DNA from 3 places in the Pseudarthrobacter sp. HLT1-3 genome. Region 1 is predicted to be linked to each of the others. Evidence: predicted binding sites of a transcription regulator. Region 1 holds the regulator's gene; each other region holds the start of a gene.
The links. Region 1 encodes HrcA, which represses chaperone genes, less so after heat shock. Its sites were predicted from a motif close to TTNGCACTCGNNNNNNNCGAGTGCNAA; they were not measured.
Positions count from the first base shown of each region.

Region 2: a site for HrcA is predicted at 2,093-2,119, ahead of groL (chaperonin GroEL). Genes of this name have one in related genera too.
Region 3: a site for HrcA is predicted at 3,671-3,697, ahead of AC50X9_RS10250 (FmdB family zinc ribbon protein). Genes of this name have one in related genera too.

Region 1 covers NZ_JBWZCJ010000008.1:69,362-74,171, forward strand. The annotation lists gene AC50X9_RS09025 (GerMN domain-containing protein) at 1-287, shown strand, start outside; gene AC50X9_RS09030 (16S rRNA (uracil(1498)-N(3))-methyltransferase) at 322-1,101, opposite strand; gene dnaJ (molecular chaperone DnaJ) at 1,104-2,231, opposite strand; gene hrcA (heat-inducible transcriptional repressor HrcA) at 2,331-3,344, opposite strand; gene AC50X9_RS09045 (DUF3097 domain-containing protein) at 3,557-4,405, shown strand; gene AC50X9_RS09050 (DUF4870 domain-containing protein) at 4,560-4,810, shown strand, end outside.
Region 2 covers NZ_JBWZCJ010000002.1:212,708-217,517, reverse strand. The annotation lists gene AC50X9_RS02715 (LytR C-terminal domain-containing protein) at 1-212, shown strand, start outside; gene AC50X9_RS02710 (cold-shock protein) at 397-612, shown strand; gene AC50X9_RS02705 (ABC transporter substrate-binding protein) at 720-1,985, shown strand; gene groL (chaperonin GroEL) at 2,301-3,938, shown strand; gene AC50X9_RS02695 (RNase H family protein) at 4,170-4,810, shown strand, end outside.
Region 3 covers NZ_JBWZCJ010000009.1:146,649-151,458, forward strand. The annotation lists gene AC50X9_RS10240 (AAA family ATPase) at 1-2,257, shown strand, start outside; gene AC50X9_RS10245 (RcpC/CpaB family pilus assembly protein) at 2,340-2,939, opposite strand; gene AC50X9_RS10250 (FmdB family zinc ribbon protein) at 3,327-3,584, opposite strand; gene AC50X9_RS10255 (5-formyltetrahydrofolate cyclo-ligase) at 3,731-4,366, opposite strand; gene galU (UTP--glucose-1-phosphate uridylyltransferase GalU) at 4,468-4,810, shown strand, end outside.

The DNA of each region.
Region 1 (4,810 bases):
ATCCGCAGGAGGGGACCTCCCTGGCGGAGGGCGCGGTGAAGGTCTCCGGCCGCAGCACGGCTCCCGGCGGCACCCTCCGGTGGGAAATCCTGCGGATCGACGGCAGCGTCACGACCTCGTACCTGAACGGAACGACGGCCGCCTCGGCTGAGGCCGGACAATCCGGTGCCTTCAGCCTCTCGGTCAACCTGGCACCGGGCAGCTATGAGGTCCGGGTGTCCCAGCTGGAGGACGGCAACCCGGCCAAGGATTTGAACGTCGACACCCGCGGATTCACGGTTAAGTAAGCCCCATTCCGCCAGGACGGCCAGCAGGTACGGGCTACCAGCGGCCCAGGATGTCGCTCGCGAGGACCGTTGCAGCGGGTCCGGCGGTCGATGAGCGCAGCACATGGTGGCCCAGCAGGGCCGTCACCGCTCCTGCGTCGCAGAGCCTGGTGACTTCCCGCGGGCTGATGCCGCCTTCGGGACCAACAATCAGCAGCACCTCGCGTCCCGTCCCTGTTCCGTCGCCGGCCGGGCGGGTATCCTGCCAGGCTTCCAGCACCTGGCGCAGCGGGCGCACGGCATCCTCGTGCAGGATCACGGCGAGGTCGGCGGCACCCACTGCCGCCTGCAGCCCGGCGCCGTCGACGGCGGCGCGGACCTCCGGGATCCAGGCCCGGCGGGCCTGCTTGGCGGCCGCCGTGACGACCGACTGCCACTTTGCGTGGGCCTTGGCCGCACGTTCGGCCTTCCAGCGCACAATTGACCGTTCGGCCTGCCAGGGGATGACGGCGTCGATCCCCAGTTCGGTCGCAGTCTCGGCGGCGAGCTCGTCGCGGTCGCCTTTGGCGAGGGCCTGGACCAGGACGAGCCGGACCTCGGGCCGGGGTTCGTCGGCGAGGGCGGAGCATTCCACGCTCAGCTCGCCGGGGGCGACGGCCGCGACACTGCCGCTGAGCCGCTTCCCGGCGCCGTCGGCGATGTCCACCTTCTCCCCCACGGCAAGCCGCTTTACCGTGACCGCGTGGCGGGCCTCGGGTCCGTCAAGAACGAAGACGGCGCCGGGGACCAGCCCGTCCAGGGTGCCGGGGGCGGTGAAGAAGACCGGGTTGCTCACCGCTACAGGTTACCGAGCCGGTCCCGCAGCTTCGAGAAGACCCCGCCGGTGCCGGCGAGCTTTCCTTCGGTGAACTGTTCGCCGCGCAGCTTGGCGAGCTGGCGGAGCAGGTCCTCCTGGGCGGCGTCGAGCTTTTCGGGGGTGTCGACCTGCAGGTGGACCTTGAGGTCGCCGCGGCCGTAGCCGCGCAAGTGGGTGACGCCCAGCCCGCGCAGGGTGATGACCTCGCCGGACTGGGTGCCGGCCTTGACGTCGATCTCCTGCTGGCCGTCGAAGGTGTCGAGGGTGAGTTCGGTGCCCAGCGCCGCAGCCGTCATCGGGATGTTGAGGCTGGCGTGGAGGTCATCGCCGTCGCGCACATAGGTGGCGTCGTTGTTGACCCGGATTTCCACATAGAGGTCGCCGGCGGGTCCGCCGGCGGGTCCTGCCTCGCCCTGGCCGGAGAGCTGGATGCGAGTGCCGGTAGCCACACCGGCGGGCACCTTGACCGTCAGCGAGCGGCGGCTGCGGATCCGGCCCTGGCCGGCGCATTCGTTGCAGGGGTCGTTGATGACGGTGCCGAAGCCCCCGCAGGAACCGCAGGGGGCAGTAGTCATGACCTGGCCGAGGATGGAACGAACGGCGCGCTGGACCTGGCCGCTGCCGCCGCAGATGTCACAACGTTCCGGGTGGCTGCCCTCACGGCAGCAGGAGCCCTCACAGGTGGGGCAGGTGACGGCCGTGTCGACTTCGATTTTCTTGTTGACGCCGAAAACGGCGTCGCGGAGGTCGATCCGGACGCTGATCAGGGCGTCCTGTCCGCGGCGGACGCGGGACGCCGGTCCGGTCTGGCCGCCGGAGCCGAAGAACGTCTCGAAAATATCCTGGAACGCGAAGCCCTGGCCGGAGTAGCTGCCGCCGCCGAAGCCGTTGTCGGTGCCGTTCTCGTTGCCCGTGGTGTCGTAGATCCGGCGTTTCTGCGGATCCGAAAGCACCTCGTAGGCGTGCGTGACGGCCTTGAACCGGTCCGACGCGTCATCCCCGGGATTAACATCCGGGTGGAGGTTGCGTGCCAGTTTGCGGTAGGCCTTCTTGATCTCTTCGCCCGTGGCTTCGCGGGAGACTCCAAGAACGTCGTAATGGCTGCTCAAAGTTTGTATCTCTTCCTGGTTGTACTGCCGGTTAGTGGCAAGAAGCCTGGTTGGGGTCCGGCGCGCGGGTGCGGGCGCCGGACGGGTGGCCGCGGTCCGTCAGGGGCCGAGAATCCTGGACAGGTAGCGGGCCACGGCCCGGACGGCGGCCATCGTGGTGGGATAGTCCATCCGGGTGGGGCCGAGGACCCCGACCTTCGCGGTCGCGTCCGGGCCGTAGCCGGTCGCGACCACCGAGGCCTCGGCCAGCCCGTCATACGGGTTCTCCCGGCCGATGCTGACCGTGACGCCCCGCGGGTCCGCAGCCATGTCCCCGAGCAGGCGGAGCATGACCACCTGCTCCTCGAGGGCTTCGAGGACCGGGCCGATGCTGAGCGGGAAGTCGACGTTGGAGCGGGCCAGGTTGGCTGTTCCGGCCATGACCATCCGCTCCTCGCGGCTGCTGACTGCCAGTGCCTCCAGGCCCCGTGCCAATGCCTGGGCGTCGGCCCGCCGCGACGGCGGGCAAGTGACAATCACGGATTTCAGCGATTGCGGCAGCTGGTTCAGGGACGTCCCGGAAAGGGTGCCGAGGAACCTCGTCCGCAGCTCGGACAGCGCCTCCTCGGAGAGGTCCTGCCCGACGTCAATGACCCGCTGTTCCACCTTGCCGGTGTCGGCGATCAACACTGCCAGCACCTTTCGGGGAGCCAGCAGGACGAATTCGATGTGCCGCACCTTGGCCCTGCTCAGGTGCGGGTACTGCACCACGGCGACCTGGTGGGTCAGCTGCGAGAGCAGCCGCACGGTCCTGTCCAGGACGTCGTCGAGGTCGTCGGAGCCCTCCAGCAGGGCCTGGATGGCGCGGCGTTCCGCCGGCGAGAGCGGCTTGACCGCCGAAATCTGGTCCACGAAGAGCCGGTAGCCCTTGTCCGTGGGAATCCGCCCGGCGCTGGTATGCGGCGCCGTGATGAGGCCGTCATCTTCCAGGGCCGCCATATCATTGCGGATCGTGGCGCTGGACACGCCCAGGTGATGCCGCTCGACGAGGGCCTTGGAGCCGACAGGTTCCCGTGAATGGACGTAGTCCTCCACGATGGCGCGCAGCACTTCGAGTTTGCGCGGTTCGCTCATGCTCCACCTCCATTCGACTGTCGGATCCGATGCCGCCAAGTGCCGGCCGTCGCGGACCGCCGTGTTAGCACTCGACATGCCTAAGTGCTAACCAGTCTAATATGAGTCGCCGCGTTGTTAGCATTGGATTCGCTCCGGGCGTTCTTCCTGGGGCTGGTGTTTTCGGGCACAGCCCGCCCGCAGCCATCCGAGTGTAAAGGACTGTGTCACCGATGTCGTACCAGAACTGGGGTCCGCAGGACCTGTCCGCGCCCGCCAAGACGCAGCTGCCCGAAGTGCCGGCGGAGCGCGGAATGGTGCTTGAGGAGGTCCAGTCCGGCTGGGTCGGCGCCGTTACGCGGGTGGAGAAGTCCGGCGGAATGCACGTCGTCGCCCTGGAGGACCGGCGCGGCAAATCCCGGTCATTCCGGCTCGGCTTCGGCTTCCTGCTGGAAGGCCAGCCGATCCGGCTGATGCCGCCGGCGCCCCGCGCGGCCGCGCCGGCGGCTGGAATCCGCACCGCCTCCGGCTCGGTCCGGGTGCAGGGCCACCGGGCCCAGGTGGCGAAGGCCAGCCGGATCTGGGTGGAGGGCAAGCACGACGCCGAACTCGTGGAGAAGGTCTGGGGCGACGATCTCCGGGTGGAGGGCATCGTCGTCGAGCCATTGCACGGCATTGACGACCTTGCCGGCGCCGTTGCCGCCTTCCGGCCCGGCCCGGGACGCCGGCTGGGCGTACTGGTGGACCACCTGGTGCCGAATTCCAAGGAATCCCGGATCGCCGACGCCGTGATGGCCTCCCCCGGAGCGGCCGGGAACGTGCTGATTGTGGGCCATCCCTATGTAGATGTCTGGCAGGCGATCCGGCCGTCGGTGCTGGGGATCGAGAAGTGGCCGGTTATTCCGCGCGGGGTGGACTGGAAGACCGGCATACTGACGGCCTTCGGTTGGCCGCACAGCACCAAGGAGGACGTCGGTCTGGGCTGGCAGAAGCTCCTCGGCGCGGTACGCAGTTATGCGGATCTGGAGCCCTCCCTGCTGGGCCGGGTCGAAGAGGTTATCGATTTCCTCACCGTTCCCTGAGGCCGCGCCCGGGTGGGCCCGGGTGGGCCCGCGCCAGCGGGCCGATCGGCGTTTTGGCGCCCAAGCACGTATTCTTGGTAGGGCGGTTGTGCTCCCGGCGCAGCCCTGGCAATTCGACGCACCAATGCACCCCCGCAATCTGAAGGACAACACCGTGGCAGACGACGCACGCGAACACGCTGGCAACCAGGCCGGCCATGGCCAGCCTCCGTACCATGGCGTTCCGGCAAATGCCCTGCCGCTGACGGCAAACGAGGACCGGCAGTGGGCCACGCTGGCCCACTTCGGCGGCATCCTGGGCTGTGTGCCCGCGTTGCTGATCTACCTGATCTTCAAGGACCGGGGCCCGTTCACGGCGCAGGAGTCCAAAGAAGCCCTGAACTTCACGCTGCCCCCCACGGCTGC
Region 2 (4,810 bases), on a different contig from region 1:
TGGGCGGAACCGTCTCCAGCGCCGGCTGGACCGTCGGCACGCTCGGGAACTGGGGCGGTGTGGCACAGCAGCGCTCCGTCATCTTCTACGGCGGCGCCGCGCAGAAGGCTAACGCCGAAGCGCTCGGAAAACTCCTGGGCATCACGACCGTGGTTGACTCGGCCGACTTCGAACTGCCCCTCGTCGTGGTGCTGGGCCCGGGCTTCCAGTAGCTCACCCGGTTACGCCTGAATAACTATTGGCAGCCCCGCCCGCCCGGGCCCTGCGCCCCGGCCGGAGGCTGTGGGTACAGTATTTGCGGGCTGCGTTTGCATTCGTTGTCCCGCATCCGTGTCCTGCTGCGTTTTGCATTCCGCGGCCCACATTGTGGTGGCCGCCCGCAGGCCGACTGAAAGGATGGACCCCATGGAACAGGGAACCGTCAAATGGTTCAACGCCGAAAAGGGTTACGGCTTCATCACCGTGGACAGGTCCGGGGACGACGTTTTTGTGCACTGGTCGGCCATCACCGGGGAAGGCTACCGTGCCCTGACCGAGGGGCAGCGCGTAGAACTTGAAATCGGCGAGGGCGAAAAGGGCCCGCAGGCCGAAAGCGTCCGGCCCGCCCCGTGATCTTTTCCCCCGCAGCACATGCACCGCGCGACCCCGCCGTGCAGGCCCCCGCCGCAGCGCACACCGCCCGGCAGGGAGCCGGCAGCGCGGTCCGGCGCGGGGCGGGCGTGCCACGGCCCGGCCGGGCCGTGGCCGTGGCAGTGGTTGCGGCGCTGACCACCACCGCATGCCTGGGGCCAACAGGGGGCGCCCGCGTGCAGCAGGCCGACGCGAGCGGGGACGGCACCCTGCGCATCGGGCTGCTCCTCGACAACACCGGCCCGCAGAACTTCCTCAACGCCCCCCAGCTGGCCGCCGCGAAGCTTGCGGTCAAGGAAATCAACGCCGCGGGCGGCCACAAGGGCAAGCCGGTGGAGCTGCTCCCGGAGACCATCAGCGGCGACACCGCAGCGCAGGCAAAGGCGCTCGTGGCGGCCAAAGCCGACGTCGTCATCGGCCCGACGGATTCCAGCCGTGCGCCCGCCGCCATCGATGTCCTGTCCAACGCCAGGATCGCCATGATTTCCCCCGCAAATACCGCCGGCGGCCTCAGCAGCTACGAGAGCCGCGGCTACTATTTCCGTACCGCGGCAGCCGATGTGGCGCAGGCCCCCGTTCTCGTGAAGCTCGCCAAGGACAGCGGCGCGGCAACCCTTGCCGTGGTCTACGAGGAAGGCAGCCACGGCAAGGACGTGTCCACCGCGGTCGCCGCGGCAGCCAAGGAGTCAGGCGTCGGGACCCTCGCTGTAGCAGGCTTCGCGCCCGGCCAGGCGCAGCAGGCGGCCGCGGCCGCGAAGGCGGCGGCCCCGGACGCCGTCGTGCTGGTTTCCCGCGCAGGTGCCCAGGGCGCCATCGCCGAGCTGAACAACGCCGGACTCGCCGGCTCGAAGCTCATTCTCAGCGACGGTGCGGTCAGCCAATACGGTTCGGGCCTCGGTTCCGGTGCCCTCGACGGTGCACGCGGCATCCTTCCGGGGACATTTGCCTCCGCACACTTCCAGGCCGAACTGGTCGCCGTGGATCCCGGGTTGAAGGACATGACCTTTGCCGCCGAGGCATACGACGCCGTCAACCTCGCCGCCATCGCTGCCGCTGCTGCCCAGGACGACGCCGGAACCTCCATCGCCGCCCGCCTGATCGCCGTCTCCGGCGGCAAGGTCCAGGCTGCCGGCAGCGCAAGCCCCGCCGGCGAAGCCACAGTCTGCAAGAACTACCAGGAGTGCCTCGACGTCATCCGGGCCGGCAAGCAACCCGACTACAACGGGGAATCCGGGCGGATCAGCTTCGACTCCCGCGGCGACGTCAGCAGCGCAAACTACGTTGTCTACCGCTATGGGGCAGACAACAGGGCCACGATGAGCGGCAGCGAAACGGCCAACAGCAGCGGCAGTTAATCGCCCGTAGCGTATTGCGTCGTGCCGCGGGCCGCCAGCGGGCCGAAGCGGCGCCGTCCGGCACGCCCGCTGCTTGCACTCTCCCCGGGGGAGTGCTAATTATTGAGTTAGCACTCCCGAGTATTGACTGCTAAAACAACGCCCGGTTTGCCCGGCAGCGAAGTTGCAGCAGGCGATCCAGGAGCGAAAGAAACACCTGGCTGGGGTGAGATCCTGGCCCGGCGGCATACAGAGGCCGCAGGGCAAGGATCGTCCGTCGCGGGCACCGCAGCAAGGTTCATTCTTAACGACTGTCCCGAAAGGACTACTGCCGTTATGGCCAAGATCATTGCATTTGATGAAGAGGCACGCCGCGGTCTTGAGCGGGGCCTGAACATCCTCGCCGACGCCGTCAAGGTCACCCTCGGTCCGCGTGGACGCAACGTCGTCCTCGAAAAGAAGTGGGGCGCCCCCACGATCACCAACGATGGTGTTTCCATCGCCAAGGAGATCGAGCTGGACGATCCTTATGAAAAGATCGGCGCCGAGCTGGTCAAGGAAGTTGCCAAGAAGACGGATGACGTCGCCGGCGACGGAACCACCACCGCAACCGTGCTGGCTCAGGCCCTGGTCAAGGAAGGCCTGCGCAACGTCGCGGCCGGCGCTGATCCCCTGTCCCTCAAGCGCGGCATCGAAAAGGCTGTCGAAGCCGTCACCCGCGAGCTCCTGGCCTCCGCCAAGGAAATCGAGACCAAGGAAGAGATCGCGGCCACCGCGTCCATCTCTGCCGGTGACAACGAAATTGGCGCACTGATTGCCGAGGCCCTGGATAAGGTCGGCAAGGAAGGCGTCATCACCGTCGAGGAGTCCAACACCTTCGGCCTGGAGCTGGAACTCACCGAGGGCATGCGCTTCGACAAGGGCTACATCTCCGCTTACTTCGTCACCGACGCTGAGCGCCAGGAAACGGTCCTTGAGGATCCGTACATCCTGATCGTCAACTCCAAAATCTCCAACGTCAAGGAACTGGTTGCTGTCCTCGAAAAGGTCATGCAGTCCTCCAAGCCGCTGCTGATCATTGCCGAGGACATCGAGGGCGAGGCCCTGGCCACCCTGATCGTCAACAAGATCCGCGGCACCTTCAAGTCCGTCGCCGTCAAGGCTCCGGGCTTCGGCGACCGCCGCAAGGCGCAGCTCGCTGACATCGCCATCCTCACCGGTGGCCAGGTCATCTCCGAAGAAGTCGGCCTCAAGCTTGAGACCGCCGGCCTCGAACTCCTCGGCCGCGCCCGCAAGGTCGTCGTCACCAAGGATGAGACCACCATCGTCGAGGGCGCAGGTGACGCTGACCAGATTGCTGGCCGCGTTTCCCAGATCCGGGCCGAGATCGAGAACTCCGATTCCGACTACGACCGCGAGAAGCTGCAGGAGCGCCTGGCCAAGCTGGCCGGCGGCGTTGCAGTCATCAAGGCCGGTGCCGCAACCGAAGTTGAGCTCAAGGAACGCAAGCACCGCATTGAGGACGCTGTCCGCAACGCCAAGGCTGCTGTCGAAGAGGGCATCGTCGCCGGCGGTGGCGTTGCCCTGATCCAGGCCGGCGCCAAGGCCTTCGCCAACCTGCAGCTCGAAGGCGACGAGGCAACCGGTGCGAACATCGTCCGCGTTGCCATCGACGCCCCGCTGAAGCAGATCGCCTTCAACGCCGGCCTGGAGCCGGGCGTTGTCGTCGACAAGGTCCGCGGCCTGCCCGCCGGCCACGGCCTGAACGCGGCAACCGGCGAGTATGTCGACCTGCTGGCTGCCGGCATCAACGACCCGGTCAAGGTCACCCGCTCTGCCCTGCAGAACGCGGCTTCCATTGCCGGCCTGTTCCTCACCACCGAGGCCGTTGTGGCCGACAAGCCGGAGAAGAACTCCCCGGCCATGGGCGGCGGCGACGACATGGGCGGCATGGGCGGCATGGGCGGTTTCTAACCACCCCTGCTTCCGGCGCTGAGCAGTTCAGCGCTGAACGTCCAGTTCAACGACGGCGGTCCCTCCTTCGGGTGGGGCCGCCGTCGGCGTTCCCCCAGACACTGAAACACGCCAACTCGACAACGACGGGCGGGGAGGCTAGGTGGGGGAGCCGGACGGGCGATTGGATGGGAGCCGGGTCGGGAGCCGGGCGGTGACATTGGTGGCAGCGCGGTCTGGCAGGATAGTGCAGTGACGATTACAGCGGCAGCCGACGGTTCGGCTTTAGGAAATCCCGGCCCGGCCGGATGGGCCTGGTACGTGAACGACGACTGCTGGCGGGCCGGCGGATGGCCGCACGGCACCAACAACATGGGCGAGCTGATGGCCGTGCTGGATCTCTTCCGCTGCACTGCGCATCTGCCCGGCGAGGATCTGCACATCCTCTGCGACAGCCAGTACGTCATCAACTCCGTCACCAAGTGGATGCCAGGCTGGAAGCGCAAGGGCTGGCGAAAATCCGACGGCAAGCCGGTGATGAATGTCGAGCTGCTCAAGGAGATCGACCAGGAGCTGGACGGCCGTAAATACAAATTCGAGTGGGTGCGGGGCCACGCCGGGCACGACCTCAATGAGGCAGCCGATGACCGCGCCAGGGCCGCCGCCACGGCCTACCAGCAAGGTGTAGCCGTGCGGCAGGGTCCCGGCTTCGGCGCCACGGCCGGCGCAGGTCAGGGGTCCCGGGCCGCAGCGGCAGCCGCATCCGCATCCGCGCCGGCGGCACAACCGGCGGCACAACCGGCGGCACCGCCGGCGCCCCAGGCGGCGGCGCAGTCCTCCCGGCAGCTCTTCGGGGAGCCCACGCTCTTCGACGAGCCCGACCTTTTCAGCGA
Region 3 (4,810 bases), on a different contig from region 1:
GTACCGCGAGCTGGAATCTGAGCTGGCCGAGCTGGGCCAGGCCGTCCGGCACACTGCCGCCGGCGGCGATCTGCACCGCACGCCCTACGAAGAACTCATGGAACGCCTGGGACGGCTGGTGGCGGACACCGGGACACTCGAGACCCTGCCGGAGCGGACGCTCCTGGTGGAGAACATGCGCGAGCACGGCCTCGGCGAACTCCTCACCGACCTTGCCGAGCGCGAGGTGCCCGCCGAATCGGTGGCGGCCGAGCTGGAGCTCGCCTGGTGGCAGTCGGCGCTGGAAGCCATGATCAGCGGGGACGACTACCTGGCCATGTCCGACGGCGACGCCCTGCGTCAGCTGGAAGCCGAGTACCGTCTCGCGGACAACGCCCACATCGCCAGCGGTGCGGCCCGGCTCCGCTGGACTCTTGCCGAACGCTGGCGGGCGGCTGTCGCGGAGCACCCGCGCCCGGCCGAACTGCTGCGCAGCCTGCTCAAGGACGGCCGGGTAACGCTTTCGGCCCTGACCGGCCAGGCCGCGGAACTTCTGCCGATGCTAGTGCCGGTATGGTCGGTCAGCCCGTATCTCCTGACAGCGGTTTTGCCGGTGGAGCAGCGGTTCGACGCCGTGGTCATCCTCGATGCCGAGGCAACTTCGCTGCAGGCCGTCCTGCCGGCCATCGCCCGCGCCCGCCAGGTCATCGCCTTCGGCGACGACCGGATCGCCAGCCCGCGGACCTTCACGGTCAGTGTGGAGCGGCTTGCCGCCGGCGAGAGCTCCCACCAAGGCGTGGAGAGCGCCTTCAAGGCGCTGGCCGCCGTGCTGCCCGCCTGGCACCTGCGGACCATCTACCGCGCCGTTGATGAAGACCTCGTGCGTCAGCTGAGCAGGGGCTTTTACGACGGCGGCCTGCGCCGCCTGCCGGAAGGCCAGTCCGCTACCGGGCTGGACCGCGCCCTGACGGTGGAGTACCTGCCTGGCGGCACCGGACTGCCCAGCGCAGACCAGGACGGCGTCGAATCGGTGGTCGCCGAGGTGAACCGGGCAGTGGAGCTCGTCTTCGAGCACGCCCGGCTTCGGCCACGCACGTCGCTGGCTGTCGTCACGGGCAGTCTCCGGCATGCCGCGCGGATCGGCGAGTCCATTCGGCTGCAGCTGCCCAACTATCCGCTGCTGGCCAGCTTCTTCACCGCCGGCGACGAATCCTTCCGGGTGGTGGACCTGGAACGCGCCCAGGGTTTGGTCCGCGACCACGTGATCTTCTCGCCCGGCTACGGCCGCACCCCGCACGGCCGCGCGCTGCACAGCCTGGGCCCGCTGTCCGCGGAGGGCGGACGGGCCAAATTCGCCCTCGCCATGACCAGGGCACGGCGTTCCCTGCACGTGTTGAGCTGTTTCCGTCCCGAGGATCTCGACGTGACCCGGCTGAGCCACGGCGCGGTCGACTTCTACGAGCTTCTGGACCGCGAAATCGCGGGCAACTCCGATCTCGGCAGCCCGGCATCGCGGGCGGCTGCCAGCGAACAGGCCCTCGGAGCTGACCCGCTCGTGGCGGACCTCGGTGACCGGCTGCGGGCCAGGGGTGCCCGGGTCTGGCACCAGTACGACGGCGCACTGAACATGGTGGCCGCCGCCGATCCGCTGAGCACGCTCGGGCAGGACGACGCAGAGATTCCCCGGCCGGTGGCGATCGAGTCTGACGGCACCGAGCAGTACCGCCGGCTGACTGTCCGTGAACGCAGCAGGCTCCGCCCGCAGCTCCTGGAGCGACTCGGTTGGCGCTACATGCCACTATGGACCATAGAGGTCTTCACCGATCCTTCGGCCTGCGCCGACCGCATCGGCGGATACCTGGGCCTGGAAAAACCGACCGCGACGCACCGGAAGCCGGCGTCACCGGGTTTCTTCGACGACGACGTCGAGAACCTGGCCGTCAACGCAGCGCAGGCCTCGGCGAGGCCGGTCCCGTCCGGAAATACGCAGGGCGAGCCGGACAGCGCGAAACACGACAGAACAGATCAGGGCAGTCAGGAGGCCGGAGGCATGAACGCGGACGGCGACATCAGGAACAATGACGAAGTGCAGACCAGTGGCGAATCCCGTCGGGGCAGCCAGGGCGGCGCACCCCTGGCGGCCACAGCGGCGGCGGTCCCGGCCGGCGTGCTGCCGAACAAGGCCGCCGAAGACGATCCGCGGCGCTGGGGCGACGAACCCGGCGGCTACGACCACGACTCGTGGCTTCAGGAACAAAAGCCCCCGCACTGGGGCTAGGATGCTCCGGCCGCGCTCCCGCGCCGCAGGCCGCCTCGGGCGGACCTCGTGACCTGGTAAACCTCGTGGCCGGGCGAATCTCCTAACCGGGGGCTGCTCCCACGAGAACGAAGAACAGCTTTCCCTGCGTGGAGGCACCGGCGAGACGACGCGCCTGTTCGGCATCGGCAGCCACGACCAGAAGTCCGTCGGTCTCCCCGGTCGCCAGCCATGGGTTCGCCCCGTCGCCGTGCCCGGAGGTCCATAGCACCGGCACCGCCGCCGCCAGCAACTCGGACGCCGCCGGCTGGTCAAAGCCGCTGCCGTTCGTCTTCACCACGTTGACGAGCTGTCCGGGGGAGAGCAGTTGGATTGAGGCGGGATCCGCCATCCGGAGCGGCACGGCTGCGGATCCGGGCGGGCTTCCCGCCAGCAGGCCTGGTCCCAGGAGCTGGGACTCGGAGAGAAGTTGGCCCTTGCGCAGGCCCACAGCCAGTTGCTGGCCCTGCAGGGAATCGGTGCTGCCATAGCTGCCCGCCGGAACGAGTCCGCGGGGGACATTCAGCACGCTCAGATCGTCCGGGGCGAGGGTCTTTCCGGATGGAAGGTCCCGTGCCGCGGCGAGGGCCGGGACGGTGTCAGCAGGGGCTGGCGTTAGCTCCTGAACCGTGAGACCGGCGGCCACGCTCAGCAGGAGCGCCACCGCCAGCCGTCGGTGCCGGGCCAGCCACCGGCCCAGCCGCCTCCGGTAAGACGGCCGGACAGCGCGTCCAGCTCCGTGCGGAGGGCTTCCGGAGTTGGGCCGTCGTGGGCGGCGCTTTACGGAACGCCCAATGCCGAGAACCGATGGCGGTCGCAAGGCGCCGCGAAAGACAGGAATGGTAGCCGCGGGGATGATGCCAAAGGGCGGCCCGGTGGCTGAAAGTGTGGCCATACCCCGAGGCTAAGCCTGGAGGCGGACGCCTCGCGGACGCGGTTGCGGCTATGTGGAAAACCACCGAGACCGTGTGCCTCGAAGGCGGTCCCGGCTGGCGGAAGCGGGCCGTAACGCGTGCGCCTAGCTGGCGGAAGCGGACCCCGAAGCTTATGCCTAGCTGGCGGAAGCGGCGGCGGGTGCGGGAGTTGCTGCCGGGGCGGGAGCCGGGGACGGCGAGACTGTGCTGCCCTTGGCGTCGCGGGAGTCGGTCCGGTAGAAGCCGGAACCCTTGAAGACGACGCCGACGCTGTTGAACTTCTTGCGAAGCGTCCCCTGGCACTCGGGGCAGGACGTGAGGGAGCTGTCGGTGAACGACTGCACGATCTCGAAGGCGTGGCTGCAGTCCTTGCAGGCGTATGCATACGTGGGCACTGGAAATCCTCCTCTGGGACAAACGAGCAGGTCCCGGGCTGTCCGGTCAGGATCGCTGCCGATCTGGTGACCGGCGGATCCTTCCCTTAGCAGTCGCAGGGCCTGAGTGCTAATTCTATCACCCCGGCCGGGGGTCCCCGCGAGCCCTATTGCTGCAGCCGGAGCAAACCGCCCGGGGTCAGGGCGGCAGCCACCTTCCGGTCGAAGGACTGCGCCGGGATGCTGCCGGCGGGCAGCACCTCGGAGTCGTACACGATGGCGGCAGTCGGCAGGGAAGGCAGCGGCCCGCCGTCGGACGTCCCGCTCCTGGCGGGTAAGACATCGGACAAAGCAGCCAGAAACTTGTCGTAGTAGCCGCCGCCCTGGCCGATCCGGTTGCCGGAAAAGTCGACCGCCGTGGCCGGTAGAAAGATGCCGGCGGTGTGTTTCATGACGGTTGTGTCGTGGCGTTCCCCGCCGGGCTCCTGGATCGGAGCGTAGCGGCTGCGGGCGAATTCCGAGTCAGGCGTCCAGTACACCCAGCTCAGCACCAGTTCGGGTTCGCAGACCGGCAGCAGGATCCGGTGCCCCGCCCCGTGCAGGGCTGCCAGCAGCGGTAGCGTGGGAGGCTCTGAACCCACGCCAAGATAGGCCGCGAAGGTGCCCGTGAGGCCACCGGTCAGGCGCGACGCCCAAGCGAGTCCATGCCGTGCGATGCCGACCCCGGCGCTGTCCAGCGAGGCACGTGTCAATGCGGCACGCCTGGCCCGATGACTGGCCCGGATCTCGTCCTTCGACGCCATAACGACCTGTCCCTTCGAAAGATGTGACGGGGCCCGGGAAGGAGCGGTTCTCGGAGCCCGAATGATTACGCAATGTTTGGTCCCTCCGTTAGATTAGACGAGTGACTACACCCAACGCTCCCGTCCGCAAGGCCGTCATTCCCGCAGCCGGCCTCGGAACCAGATTCCTTCCGGCCACGAAGGCGATGCCCAAGGAAATGCTGCCCGTCGTCGACAAACCGGCCATCCAGTACGTCGTGGAGGAAGCCGTCAAGGTCGGGCTAAACGACATCCTGATGATCACCGGACGCAGCAAGCGCGCGCTTGAGGACCACTTCGACCGCGTCCCCACGCTGGAAGCCACCCTGGCCGCCAAGGGAGACACCGCCAAGCTGGAATCGATTCAGGCCGCCAGCAACCTTGGCGATATCCACTACGTCCGCCAGGGCGATCCGATGGGCCTGG